One region of the Vogesella indigofera genome, then DNA from elsewhere that is predicted to be linked to it. Evidence: predicted binding sites of a transcription regulator. Region 1 holds the regulator's gene; the other holds the start of a gene.
What was found. Region 1 encodes FNR, which switches genes on or off when oxygen is low (the NO sensors DNR and NnrR bind a similar motif). Its sites were predicted from a motif close to TTGATNNNNATCAA; they were not measured.
Positions count from the first base shown of each region.

Region 2: norV (anaerobic nitric oxide reductase flavorubredoxin) is a predicted target of FNR. The motif match lies at 2,055-2,068, and genes of this name have one in related genera.

Region 1 covers NZ_JAQQLA010000004.1:220,125-226,960, reverse strand. The annotation lists gene PQU89_RS06785 (efflux RND transporter permease subunit) at 1-812, shown strand, start outside; gene PQU89_RS06780 (efflux transporter outer membrane subunit) at 802-2,184, shown strand; gene fnr (fumarate/nitrate reduction transcriptional regulator Fnr) at 2,277-3,023, opposite strand; gene hemN (oxygen-independent coproporphyrinogen III oxidase) at 3,135-4,544, shown strand; gene PQU89_RS06765 (alanine/glycine:cation symporter family protein) at 4,766-6,187, opposite strand; gene PQU89_RS06760 (DUF2798 domain-containing protein) at 6,496-6,723, opposite strand.
Region 2 covers NZ_JAQQLA010000003.1:440,804-447,639, forward strand. The annotation lists gene PQU89_RS04085 (FAD-dependent oxidoreductase) at 1-541, opposite strand, end outside; gene norV (anaerobic nitric oxide reductase flavorubredoxin) at 565-1,956, opposite strand; gene PQU89_RS04095 (RrF2 family transcriptional regulator) at 2,220-2,672, shown strand; gene PQU89_RS04100 (Lrp/AsnC family transcriptional regulator) at 2,714-3,154, opposite strand; gene PQU89_RS04105 (DMT family transporter) at 3,283-4,179, shown strand; gene sbcD (exonuclease subunit SbcD) at 4,294-5,514, shown strand; gene PQU89_RS04115 (AAA family ATPase) at 5,511-6,836, shown strand, end outside.

The sequences.
Region 1 (6,836 bases):
CCGAGTTCCGCAAGAGCGTCGACAACCTGCGTACCGTGTTCGTGCGTGCGCAGAACGGACAGATGATTCCGCTGTCCAGCCTGGTGACGGTGGAACAGGCCACCGGCCCGGAAATCGTCGAGCGCTACAACGCCTTCCCGTCGGCCAAGCTGGTCGGCGGCCCGGCACCGGGCTACAGCTCCGGCGAAGCGCTGGCGGTGATGGAACAGCTGGCGAAGGAAACCCTGCCGGATGGCTACACCCTGGCGTGGACCGGCTCCGCCTTCCAGGAGAAATCCACCGGCGGTGCCTCGTCGACGGTGTTCGTGATCGCGCTGGTGATGGTGTTCCTGATCCTGGCGGCACAGTACGAGCGCTGGACGCTGCCGATCGCGGTGCTGACCGCGGTGCCGTTCGCGGTATTCGGCGCGCTGGTGGCCAACTGGCTGCGCGGGCTGGAGAACGACATCTACTTCCAGGTGGCACTGGTGACGCTGATCGGCCTGGCGGCGAAGAACGCGATCCTGATCGTCGAGTTCGCGGTGCTGAAGATGGAAGAGGGGCGTTCGCTGACCGAGGCGGCGGTGGAGGCGGCCAAGCTGCGTTTCCGCCCTATCGTGATGACCTCGCTGGCCTTCATCCTCGGTTGCGTGCCGCTGGCGATTTCCAGCGGCGCCGGCTCCGCCAGCCGTCACTCGATCGGTACCGGCGTGATCGGGGGCATGTTGGCCGCAACCTTCATCGCGGCACTGTTCATCCCCCTGTTTTTCAAACTGATTATGCAGTGGAGTCAGCGCAAGCCGGCGCCACAAGGAGAACAGCATGATGCTTAAGCAAGCGCTGTTGCCAATCATGGTCGCCGCCGCGCTGTCGGCGTGCGCGGTCGGCCCCGACTACCAGCGTCCGCAGCTGGAAATGCCGCAGGCTGCGGCCAACGTGGCGCCGGTTGCCAGCGACTGGTGGCGCAGTTTCGAGGATCCGGTGCTGGACGCGATGATAGACGAATCGCTGCGCTACAACCGTGATCTGGTGCAGGCCGCGGGGCGGGTGGAAGAAGCCGCCGCCGCCGCTGGTGTGGCGCGTGCCGGCCTGCTGCCGCAGGTCAGCGCCAGCGCCGGCAGCGGCCGCAGCCAGATCTCGGCCTACAGCAGTGGCGGCGGGGCGCTGCTCGACAGCCGCCAGGCCGGGCTGACCGCCAGCTGGGAGCTGGACCTGTGGGGCAAGCTGCGCCGTGAACGCGAAGCGGCGCTGGCCGACGTCAGCGCCAGCGAGCGCTCGCTGGCCGCGTTGCGGCTGTCGCTGGGCAGCCAGGTGGCCAAGAGCTACTTCCAGCTCGCCAGCTACGATGCCCAGCTCGCCAGCGCCCGTGCCACGCTGCAAAGCCGCGAGCAATCGCTGCAGCTGCGCCAGAAACGCTTCAACGGCGGCATGACCTCCGAACTGGAGCTGCGCCAGGCCGAGGCCGAGGCCGCCAGTGCGCGTGCCACCGTGCCGCAGCTGGCACAGGCGGTGACGCAGACCGAACACGCGCTGGCAGTGCTGCTGGGCCGTTCGCCGCGTGACATTGCGGCCAACCTTGGCCGCGGCAAGGCCTTGTCGGCGCTGGCCGAGCCGGAGCAGATCCCGTCAGGTCTGCCGTCCGACCTGCTGCTGCGCCGTGCCGACGTGGCGGCGGCGGAAGCCAGCCTGATCGCGGCCAACGCCCGCATCGGCGTCGCCCGCGCCGCCTACTTCCCGAGCATCAGCCTGTCGGCAGGCATCGGCAGCGCCAGCACCGCGCTGGTCGACCTGTTCAGCGGCCCGGCGCAGACCTGGAACTTTGCGGCCAACCTGACCGCGCCGATCTTCAACGCCGGCCGTATCGCCGCCGGTGTCGATGCCGCCAACGCGCGCCAGAAGCAGGCGCTGGCGGTGTACGAGAAGACGGTGCAGCAGGCGTTTGCCGATACCCTGGACGCGATGTCGGCGGTCAGCACCACGCGTGCCACCGAACAGGCGCAGCTACAGCAACTGGCGGCACTGCGCGAGGCGCTGCGCCTGGCGCGGCTGCGCTACGACAACGGCTACTCCAGCTATCTGGACGTGCTCGATGCCGAGCGCGGCGTGTTCCAGGTGGAGCAGGCACTGTCCAGCGCCCGCCTGGCGCGGCTGTCGGCGGTGGTGTCGCTGTACGCGGCACTGGGTGGAGGCTGGCAGGCCGGCTGACCCCGCAACGCACGATGCAAAAAGCCCGGATCGACTGATCCGGGCTTTTTTTTTGCAGCGCGCCGGCGGGCGGCGCGATGGTATGTATGGGCTTAGCCGGCGCTGTTGGCCTGCGAGCAGCCGGCCACCAGGGCCTTCAGCTCTTCCGGCCGCACCAGCTGGATGTGCTTGTGATCGACCAGGATCCAGCCCTGCTGCTGGAATTTTGACAGCGTGCGGCTGACGGTTTCCAGTTTCAGGCCGAGGAAGCTGCCGATTTCCTCGCGGCTCATGCGCAGGATGAAATCGTTGGCGGCAAAGCCGCGGCTGGCCAAGCGCTGCGACAGGTTGAGCAGGAAGGCGGCGAGGCGTTCTTCCGCCTTCATGTTGCCCAGCAGCAGCATCACCGACTGGTCGCGCACGATCTCGCGGCTCATCAGGCGGAAGAAGTGGTGTTGCAGGCTGGGGATGTCGCGTCCCAGGCTTTCCATGCGGCTGAATGGCAGCTCGCACACCTCGCTGTCCTCCAGCGCGATGGCGTCGCAACCGTGGGTGTTGGAGGAAATGCCGTCCAGCCCCATCAGTTCGCCGGACATGTGGAAACCGGTGACCTGTTCGCGGCCGTCCTGGCTGGAAACGCAGGTCTTGAAATAACCGGTGCGCACCGCGTATAAAGAACGGAAGCCTTCTCCGCTGCGGAACAGGTACTCACCGCGCTTGAAACGGCGGCTCTGACGGATAACGGCATCCAGCTGGGCCATCTCGTCACGGTTCAGCCCCACCGGCAGGCACAATTCACGCAGGCTGCAGTTGGAACAAGTGACTTTCAGCGAATGCAGGGGGGAGGACAGATCGTTCATACCGAGAGTCGATTTCCAGGGACAGATGAGCTTGCTTGATGAGCGTCAATGCAGATCAAGGCGTAATTGCGCAAATTTACCAGTCCCCCACCAGATTTCCAATCAAAATATATGATGACTGCTCATTCTGCATTTATCCCGACCCAATGTGTTTTCGACCGGACCCTGATCGAAACACTGGAAGGGTCCGGTCCGCGTTACACCTCCTATCCGACTGCCGATCGTTTTCACGCCGGTTTTGGGGTGAGTGATTATGAGCATTGCCTGGCGCAGCGCACCATTGGGGCAAACCATCGCGGCATTTCGCTGTACGTGCACATCCCGTTCTGCAACACCATCTGCTACTACTGCGGCTGCAACAAGATCATCACCAAGGACAAGAGCCGCGCCGACGCCTACCTCGACTACCTGGAAAAGGAAATCGCGTTGGTGGCGGAAAAACTCGGCTGTCGCGAGAAGGTGATCCAGCTGCATTTCGGCGGCGGCACGCCGACCTTCCTGTCCGATGCACAGCTGGACCGGGTGATGGGCGTCATCAACCGCTACTTCGAACTGCTGCCGGAAGGCGAGTTCTCCATTGAGATCGACCCGCGCAAGGTTGGCCGCGACACGGTGCTGCATCTGGGTCGGCTCGGTTTCAACCGCATGAGCGTCGGCATCCAGGATTTCGATCCGGCGGTGCAGCAGGCGGTGAACCGCATCCAGAGCGAGGAAGAAACCCGGCTGGTGATCGACGCCGCGCGCGAGGCCGGCTTCAAGTCGGTGAGCGTGGACCTGATCTACGGCCTGCCGCTGCAGACCGCGCACTCGCTGGAAAGCACCGTCAACAAGGTGATCGCGATGGCGCCGGACCGCATCGCGCTGTACAACTACGCGCACCTGCCGACCGTATTCAAGCCGCAGCGCCGCATCAACGAGGCCGACCTGCCGTCCAGCGCCACCAAGCTCGACATCCTGCAGAACTCGGTGCAGCAGCTGAGCGACGCCGGCTATGTGTTCATCGGCATGGACCACTTCGCCAAGCCCGGTGACGAGCTGACCCGCGCGCTGGAACAGGGCCGCCTGCAGCGCAACTTCCAGGGCTATTCCACCCACGCCGACTGCGACATGATCGGCTTTGGCGTGTCATCGATCGGCAAGGTCGGCCCCTGTTACAGCCAGAATGAAAAGGACATCGACGCCTACTACGCGGCGCTGGACGCCGGCCACCTGCCGGTGATGCGCGGCATGACGCTGACCCAGGACGACATCCTGCGCCGCAGCGTGATCCAGGCGCTGATGTGCCGCTTCTCGCTGTCGGTGGAGGCGATCGAGCAGACCTTCGCCATCAATTTCGCCGAGTACTTCGCCGACGAGCTGCCGAAGATCCGCGAATTCCAGCAGATGGGCCTGCTGCATTTCGACGGCGACTTCCTGATGGTGGAGCCGAAGGGCCGCTTCCTGATCCGCAATATCGCGATGGTGTTCGACCGCCATCTGCGCGAACGCGACACGCACGCGCGCTATTCGAAAACCATCTGACCCTCGCCGCCCCGGTGGCGTGATGGCAGGCACACAGGTTGGCCACAGCGATGCGGCCAACCTTTTTCTTTATGCCGGCCACGGCGGCGCGTGGGCGAGGGTGGCGGTGCGCTCTGCTACGCAGGGATCAGCTAGCGCTCGCTCCGCCGGCCCGGCGCCATGGCCGGGCGCAAAAAAGCCCGCTTTCGCGGGCTTGCTCGGAACAGGGTTGGCCGCAAGGCTTACCACACGTCCTTGTGGATCTTGGCTTCGATTTCCGGATACTGCTTCACGTCGAACACCGGCTGCTTCACGCCGGCCTTCAGCTGCTGCTGGTAGTCCTTCAGCAGCACGAACACGTACTTGGACAGCATCACGATGGCGAACAGGTTGATCAGCGCCATCACCCCCATCGCCAGGTCGGCCATGTCCCAGACCAGCATCGAGCTGCCCAGGCAGCCGAATACCACCATGCCCAGTACCGCCAGACGGAACACGAAGATCACCGTCTTGTTGTTCTTGATGAACTCGACGTTGCCTTCGGCGTAGGCGTAGTTGCCGATGATGGTACTGAAGCAGAACAGGAACATGATCACCGCCAGCAGCGTGCCGCCCCAGCTACCCAGCGTGGCGTTCATCGCCGCCTGGGTCAGTTGCACGCCCTTCAGCTCGGCGCCGGGCACGAAGGCGCCGGACAGCAGCACGATCAGCGCGGTGCAGGTACACACGATCATGGTGTCGATGAACACGCCAAACATCTGGATCAGGCCCTGCGATGCCGGGTGACGGGTGGTGGCGGCGGCGGCGGCGTTCGGGGCCGAGCCCATGCCGGCCTCGTTGGAGAACAGGCCGCGCTTGATGCCCAGCATCATCGCCTGGCTCAGCGCGTAGCCGGCAAAGCCGCCGGCGGCCTGTTCCAGACCGAAGGCGCTCTTCACGATCAGCAGCAGCACGCCCGGCACTTCACTGGCATGGGTGATGATCACGTACACGGTCATGCCCAGATACAGCGCGGCCATCAGCGGCACCATCCATTCCGCCACCTGGCCGACCTTGCGCAGGCCGCCGAAGATGATCGGCGCGGTCAGCAGCACCAGGCCGATGGCGACCAGGTTCTTGTCCCAACCCAGCGCGCCTTCGGTGGCGGCGACGATGGAGTTGGCCTGCACCGCGTTGAACACCAGGCCGAAGGCGACGATCAGCGAGATCGAGAACGCCATGCCCAGCCAGCGCATGTTCAGGCCCTTCTGGATGTAGTAGGCCGGACCGCCGCGGAAGGTGTTGTCGTGGTGGTTGACCTTGAACAGCTGTGCCAGGCTGGACTCGGCGAAGGCACTGGCCATGCCCAGCAACGCGGTCATCCACATCCAGAACACGGCGCCAGGGCCGCCCAGCGCGATGGCGGTGGCGACGCCGGCAACGTTGCCGGTACCGACGCGACTGGCGAGGCCGGTGGCGAAGGCCTGGAACGAGGAGATGTCGTTACTGCCGGCGACGTGGTTGCGGCCACCCAGCATTTCCTTCACGCCGCGCGGCAGCAGGCGGATCTGCATGAAACCCATGCGCAGGGTGAAGAACAGGCCGATGCCCAGTAACAGGTAGATCAGTAGCTGACCCCAGATCAGGTCATTGCCGGCATTGATCCAGCCATGAAGTAATTCCATATGTGCTCCAAATGCGTGTCGAGTGCAACGCCGCCGGCAGCACTTGTGGCGGTGCCGGCAACATCAACGGGCTCAGGGTGTTGTTATGGACAATTGCCGCTTCAGCGGTCTTGTGGTGCCAGGTTTTCAGCGGTGATCGCCGCTGAAGGGGCGGCATGATAGCGTATTTGCAACGGGATGGTGTTCGTTTGTGATGATTTTTGGCGGATAAAACCCTGTTTGCCGATGGGTTTTTGCCTTTTTGATTCTATTTGATTGAAAGCGAACGAAAACGAACGGCGGCCGAGCGGCCGCCGGGGGAGATGGCGTCAGGGGCCGACGTAGCGCAGCAGCAGACGGCGCAGGCGCGGCGCCCCGATCAGTACCAGCGGGAAGGCGCAGCTCCACGCCAGCAGCCAGGCGTGCAGCCAGCGGCCGACAAAGCCGGCGTCGATGCCGGTGTTGACCGCGGTGAGGATGCCCGACATCAGGAAGGCCATGTAGCAGGACATCAGCAGGGCGAACAGCAGGGTGTGTTTGCGGGAAGGAGGGGACATGGTGCTCTCGCTACGGTGGGGGTAGCGCATTTTATATAATGTAAAGCGACTTGACCAATATGACCGTGTATCCAGGTCTGGCGCGGGCACGCGCTCGGGAGCGGTGCCGGGGC
Region 2 (6,836 bases), on a different contig from region 1:
GTCGCTCCAGCAGCCGGCTGCCGATGTCCACCAGCGTCACCTGCTTGTGGCGCGCGATGTCGTGGGCGATCTCGGTGCCGATCAGGCCGCCGCCGATGACCAGCACGCGCTCGCTGCGCCCAAGCTGCGCGAAATAGCGGCGGTACTGCTCCAGGTTGTTCAGGGTCAGGATGTCCTGTGTCGCGTCGCCGCGTATGGCCGGCACGAATGGCGCGGCACCCACCGCCAGCACCAGGTCGCTGTAGGGGATCTGCGCCGCGCCGGCATGGACGAGTTTGGCGTCGAAGTCGATCGCGGTGACGAGGGTGTTGGGCCGCACCATGATTTTCAGCTCGGCGGCGATGGCGGTGGCGTGCTGCTGCACCAGCTGCTCGGCCGCCATTTGCTGGCCGAAGCCATGGCTCAGCTGCGGCTTGGGATACTGCTCGCCGCCGTCCTGGGTCAGGATGATGACGGGAGTGCTGGTATCAAGCTGGCGGAATGCCCGGGCCAGCGTGTAGCCGGCGTGGCCGCTACCGATGATGACGAGGGGTTTTTTCATCAGGAATCTCCGGGAATGCCCGCTTAGGCGGGAACAAAGTCGCTTTTGCCCATGAAGCACACCGGGCACAGGAAGCTTTCCGCGACATCCGGCCAGGCGGTGCCGGCGGCCACGCCTTGCGAGGCTTCTCCCTGCTCCGGGTCGTAGGCCCACGAGCAGGTCTTGCAGCGCATCTTGCCGCTGCCACAGCTGCCGCTGTCACTCGCCGCGAGTGGTTCGCGCCGGCCCAGTTGCTCGATGATGGCCTCGCCAAAGCGCACCGCCTGGGAAAGCGCGTCGTCGGTCGGCCGCCATTCCGCGGCGATGCCCTGGTTGAGTACACGGAAGCCGGCATCGTCCAGGCGCTTGGCGATGCGTTCCACCGCGCCGCCGCTCCAGCCGTGGGTGCCGAAGGCCGCCGCCGCCTTGTTCTTGAAGCGCAGGCCGGTCATTTCCTCCAGCAGGGCGGCGACGTGCGGCAGCATTACGTTGTTGACGGTCGGGCTGCCGACCAGGATGGCCTTGGACTTGAACACGTGGGTGAGGACGTCGTTCTTGTCGCTGTTGGACAGGTTGAACAGCTTGATCACCACATCCCGGTCGGCATTGCGGATGCCCTCGGCAATCGCCTCCGCCATCATGCGGGTGCCGTTCCACATGGTGTCGTAGACCAGGGTGATCTGGTTTTCCTGGTAGTCGTCGGCCCATTTCAGGTATTGCTCGACGATCTGGGTCGGCTTGTCGCGCCAGATGATGCCGTGGCTGGTGGCGATCATGTCGATCGGCAGGTTCAAGGCCAGCACTTCATGGATTTTCTGGGTCACCAGCGCGCTGAACGGGGTCAGGATGTTGGCGTAGTACTTGATGCACTCTTCCTGCAATTCGACCGGGTCGCACTGGTCGTTGAACATCTGCGCGCTGGCGTAGTGCTGGCCAAAGGCGTCGTTGCTGAACAGTACGGCGTCGTCGGTCATATAGGTGGCCATGCTGTCCGGCCAGTGCAGCATCGGCATTTCGACAAATACCAGCTGCTTGCCATTGCCGAGATCAAGGCTGTCGCCGGTCTTGACGATCTTGAAGTTCCAGTCCTGGTGGTAGTGGCCACGCAGCGACTTGGCGCCGTTGGCTGTGCAGTAGATCGGGGTGTCCGGGATGCGCGCCATCAGCGCCGGCAAGGCTCCGCTGTGGTCGATCTCGCCGTGGTTGGCGATGATGTAGTCGATGGCACCGAGGTCGACTTCTTTGGCCAGGTTGGCGACGAACTCTTCGGCGTACGGCGCCCAGACGGTGTCGATCAGCGCGATCTTTTCTTCCTTGATCAGGTAGCTGTTGTAGCTGGAGCCGCGGTGGGTGCTGTATTCGCTGCCGTGAAATTCGCGCAGCTCCCAGTCCTGTTTGCCGACCCAACGGATATTGTTTTTGACGGTGAAAGCCATGGTGGTGCTCCTTGAGGGGGTATAAGATTCGTCTGAGATGAATCTTATACCCTATAACATTCATAGAAAATGAATGTTATGAAGCAAAGCGCATTCGCTTGAGGCGCATCAAGAACGCGCGTTTCCGGCCTGCTTTTACCGCAACGGCAGGCCGGCGTGACGCAAACCGCCGCAACCGGGCGCTGGCCGGCAGGGTAGAATGGCGGCCCGAGTCCGGCTGCATAAGCTGCCGGATTGAACAACACTATGGAATGGTCCCGATCGTGCGATTGACCGCCTTTACCGACTACTGCCTGCGGGTAATGATGTACAGCGCGCTAGCGGGCGAGCGCCTGGTGACCATCAACGAGATCGCCCACGCCTACGACATCTCCGCCAGCCACCTGACCAAGGTGGTGCACTTTCTGGGACAGCAGGGCTATCTCACCACGGTGCGCGGCAAGGGTGGCGGCATGCGGCTGACGCACGCGCCGCAGCAGGTCAACCTCGGCCAGCTGGTGCGGGCGGCGGAGGCCGATAACGTGCTGGTCGAGTGTTTCGATGCGCAGCACTCGCACTGCCGCATCGCCGCGTGCTGCCGCCTGTACCGCGTGCTGCATGCGGCGCAAGAGGCCTTCTACGGCGAGCTGTCACACCACACCCTAGCCGATCTGCTGATCCAGCCGGCGGGGCTGGGGCGCGCACTCGGCATCGAGATCCATCCCGTCTCCGGCTGAGCGGCACGGCTTGCGGCCAACCTTGCCCGGCCGCTGTTCTGTTACGGCAGCAGCGGCGGCAGCCGGCGCAGCACCGGGCTGGCCTTGACGATGCTGGTGGCGGTGGTGGCCAGCTCGGCAAAGCCGTCCAGTATCTCGTCCAGCTGGCCGATATCGCGCAGCAGCAGGCGGGCGATGTAGCAGTCTTCGCCGGTGACCTTGTCGCACTCGGTGAACTGCGGCGTGGCGACGAGGCGCGCCTCCAGCGCCTTGAGCTGCCCCGGCAGCGGGCGCAGCCGCACGATGGCCTGCAGGGTGTAGCCCCACTGCTGCCAGTCCAGCTCCGGGGTGTAGCCGCGAATCGCCCCTTGCTCCTCCAGCCGCTTCAGCCGCTCCGACACGCTGGGTCCGGACATCTTCAGCTGCCGCGCCAGCTCGGCGATGCTCTGCCGCGCGTCCTGTTGCAGCAGCCCCACCAGCTGCACGTCGATCCAGTCTTTCATTGCAGGCAATCCTGTCGATTTGGCGATATTTACAAGGTAGCAAGCCGATTCTGCCTTGCAAAGTCCATTCAACCGGCTGCGCAGGCTGCGTATGCTGTTGCACACTAGCCTGCAAGGAGAGCTTGATCATGACACAACAGAATTTACGTACCGGCGTGCTGCAGATGCTGGCCGCCATGGCGCTGTCCGGCACCATCGGCTGGTTCGTGCTGCAATCCGGCCAATCGGTATGGAACGTGGTATTCGTGCGCTGCGTGCTGGGCGCGCTGGGGCTGGGCTTGTACGCCTGGTGGCGCGGGCTGTGGCAGACGTGGCCGTTTACCCGTGCCAGCCTGCTGTGGTGCATCGCCGGCGGTGTGGCGCTGGTGGGCAACTGGCTGCTGCTGTTCAATGCCTACCACTACAGCTCGATCGGCATTGCCACCGTGGTGTATCACACCCAGCCGTTCTGGCTGCTGTTGCTGGGCCGGCTGCTGCTGGGCGAGGCGCTGACGGTGCGCAAGTTGGCCGCGGTGGCGGTGGCGTTTGCCGGCATGCTGCTGATCGTGCAGCCGGGGCAGGGTGGCGGCGGGGCGCTGCTAGGCATCCTGCTGGCGCTGGGCGCCGCCATGCTGTACGCGGTGGTGACGCTGATCAGCAAGCAGTTGCCGAAGACGCTGGCGCCCACCCACATCGCCAGCGTGCAGACGCTGACCGGCGTGCTGCTGCTGTGGCCGCTGCTGGACAACGCCAGCCTGTGGGTGGCCGGCAGCCACTGGGGCTATCTGGCCACGCTGGGGCTGGTGCACACCACGCTGATGTACATCATCATGTACGCCGCCTTCCGCCAGCTGCCCACCCACTGGATCGGCCTGCTCGGTTTCAGCTACCCGGTGGTGGCGCTGCTGGTGGATTACCTGGCCTACGGCCATCTGCTGGATGGCTGGCAGCTGCTGGGGGTGCTGCTGATTGTTGCGGCCAACGTGTGGGGGCTGCAGCGGGTGCCCACCGTGGTCGCCCCGCAAGCGGCAAAGGCCGGCGCCTGATCCCGGGCTAATCACGTCGCAGCGTGGCGGCAGGCGGGCAATCCGTCCGCCGCCATGCTGCCGGCACGGCGGGCTTGCTACAATTGGCCACATTGCCAACGCCCCCGTATCCTCATGCGCATCCTCCACACCTCGGACTGGCACCTCGGCCAGCACTTCATGGGCAAGACCCGCCAGGCAGAGCATCAGGCCTTCATCGACTGGCTGCTGCGGCAAGTGCGCGAGCACGCCGTCGACGCCGTCATCGTTGCCGGCGATCTGTTCGATACCGGCGCGCCGCCCAGCTATGCGCGCGAGCTGTACAACCGTCTGGTGGTGGACCTGCACGGCAGCGGCACCGCGCTCGTGCTGCTGGGTGGTAACCACGACTCGGTGGCCACCCTGGGCGAGAGCCGGCCGCTGCTGACCTGCCTGGGTACCAGCGTCATCCCTGCGGTGGAAGCCGATCTCGAACAGCAGGTGCTGGTGTTGCCGCAGCGCGATGGCACGCCCGGCGCCATCGTCTGCGCCATCCCCTTCATCCGCCCGCGCGACGTGATGCAAAGCCAGGCCGGGCAGAGCGCCGAGGAAAAGCAGCTCACGCTGCAAGAAGCCATCCACCGGCACTATCAGGCGCTGTACCGGCTGGCCTGCGCCAAACGCGACGCGCTGCGGTTGCCGCTGCCCATCATCGCCACCGGTCACCTCACCACCGTCGGTGCCAGCGCCAGCGAATCGGTGCGCGAGATCTACGTCGGCGCGCTGGAGGCGTTTCCGACCAGCGCCTTTCCGCCGGCCGACTACATCGCGCTGGGCCATATCCATCGCCCGCAGCAGGTGGGTGGACTGGAGCACATCCGCTACAGCGGCTCGCCGATTCCGCTGAGCTTCGACGAGGCCGGCCAGCAAAAACAGGTGCTGCTGGTGGATGTCGACGCCATCGGCCTGCTGGGGGTGACGCCGCTGCCGGTGCCGCGCTTCCAGCAGCTGGTGTCGGTGAGGGGGGATCTGGCTACGTTGGCCGCCGCCATTCGTGATGCCGCCACGCTGGGCACTGCCGAGCAGCCAGTGTGGCTGGAGGTGCTGGTGCAGGGCGACGACTACCTGTCCGATCTGCAGGCGCGCATCCAGGGCATGGTCGCCGAGCTGCCGGTAGAGGTGCTGCGCATCCGCCGCGAGCGCGGCAACGCCGTGGCCACCCTGCAGGCCGCGGCGCGCGAGACGCTGGACGAGCTGACGCCGTTCGACGTGTTCGCCAAGCGGCTGCAGCAGGAAACACTGGACGAAACGTTGGCCGCACAGCTGCAGGCGCGCTACCGCGACATCGTTGCCAGCCTGCAGGAGGGCGAGGCATGAAGATCCTGACCCTGCGCCTGAAGAACCTCAACTCGCTGCAAGGCGAGTGGAAGATCGACTTCACCGCGCCGCCGTTCAAAGACAATGGCCTGTTCGCCATCACCGGCCCCACCGGCGCCGGCAAATCCACGCTGCTGGACGCCATTTGCCTCGCGCTGTACCACGAAACGCCGCGGCTGAAGACCATCTCCGCCAGCAGCAACGAGATCATGAGCCGCCACACCGCCGATTGTCTGGCCGAGGTGGAGTTCGAGGTGAAAGGCCAGCTGTACCGCGCGTTCTGGAGCCAGCGCCGCGCGCGCGACAAGGCCGACGGCCAGCTGCAGGCGCCCAAGGTGGAGCTTGCCGACGCCAGCGGCACCATCCTCACCACCCACATCAACGACAAGCTCAAGCGCATCGAGGCGATCACCGGGCTGGATTTCGCGCGCTTTACCAAGTCGATGCTGCTGGCGCAGGGCGGTTTTGCCGCCTTCCTCAATGCCAGCGCCAACGAGCGCGCCGAGCTGCTGGAAGAGTTGACCGGCAGCGACATCTACGGCCAGATTTCGCAACGGGTGTTCGAACAGGCGCGCGACGCCAAGCAGGCGCTGGAGCAGTTGCAGGCGCGCGCCGACGGCGTGGAGCTGCTGCCGGCAGAACAGCGGCAGACGATGCAAGAGCAGCTGGCGGATTTCGATCGCCAGCTGGCCGTGCAGCAGGCCGAGCGCGCGCACAGCCAGCAGCTGCGGCAGTGGCGCCACGAGCTGACCCAGGCCGAGCAGGCCGAACAGGCTGCCGCGGTTGCCGAGCAGGCGGCGCAGCAGGCCATCGCGCAGGCGCGGCCAACGTTGCAGCGCCTGCAGCTCAGCGCGCCGGCCGAGGTGCTGCGCCCATTGCAACAGGCGTGGCAGCAAGCGGCCGAGCGCCTGCAGCACACCCGCAGCGCAACGGCACAAGTCCAGCAGCAGCTACAGGCTCGCCAGCAGCAAGCCACGGCCGCGCACTGGCAGGCCACGCGCATTGCCGCCGGCCTGGCCGCCGGCGAGCAACAGCAGTGGCAGCAGCTGCAGACCGCGCAGCAGCAGTTGCAGCACTGGCTGGCGCAGCACCAGCACTTTGCTGGGCTGGGCGAGCAGCTCAGTGGCTGGCATGGCGCCTATCAGCAGATCTGCCAGCGGCACGATACGCAGCGGCAGCAGCAGGTGCAGGCCGTCAGCCAGGCGGAGGCGTTGACGGCGGTCGCCAGCCGGCTGGCGCAGCAGCAACAGCAGATGCAGGCGGCGCAGGCCGCACAGCAGCAGGCCAGCGCCGCGAGTGCGCAAGCCGCCGCCGCGCTGGCG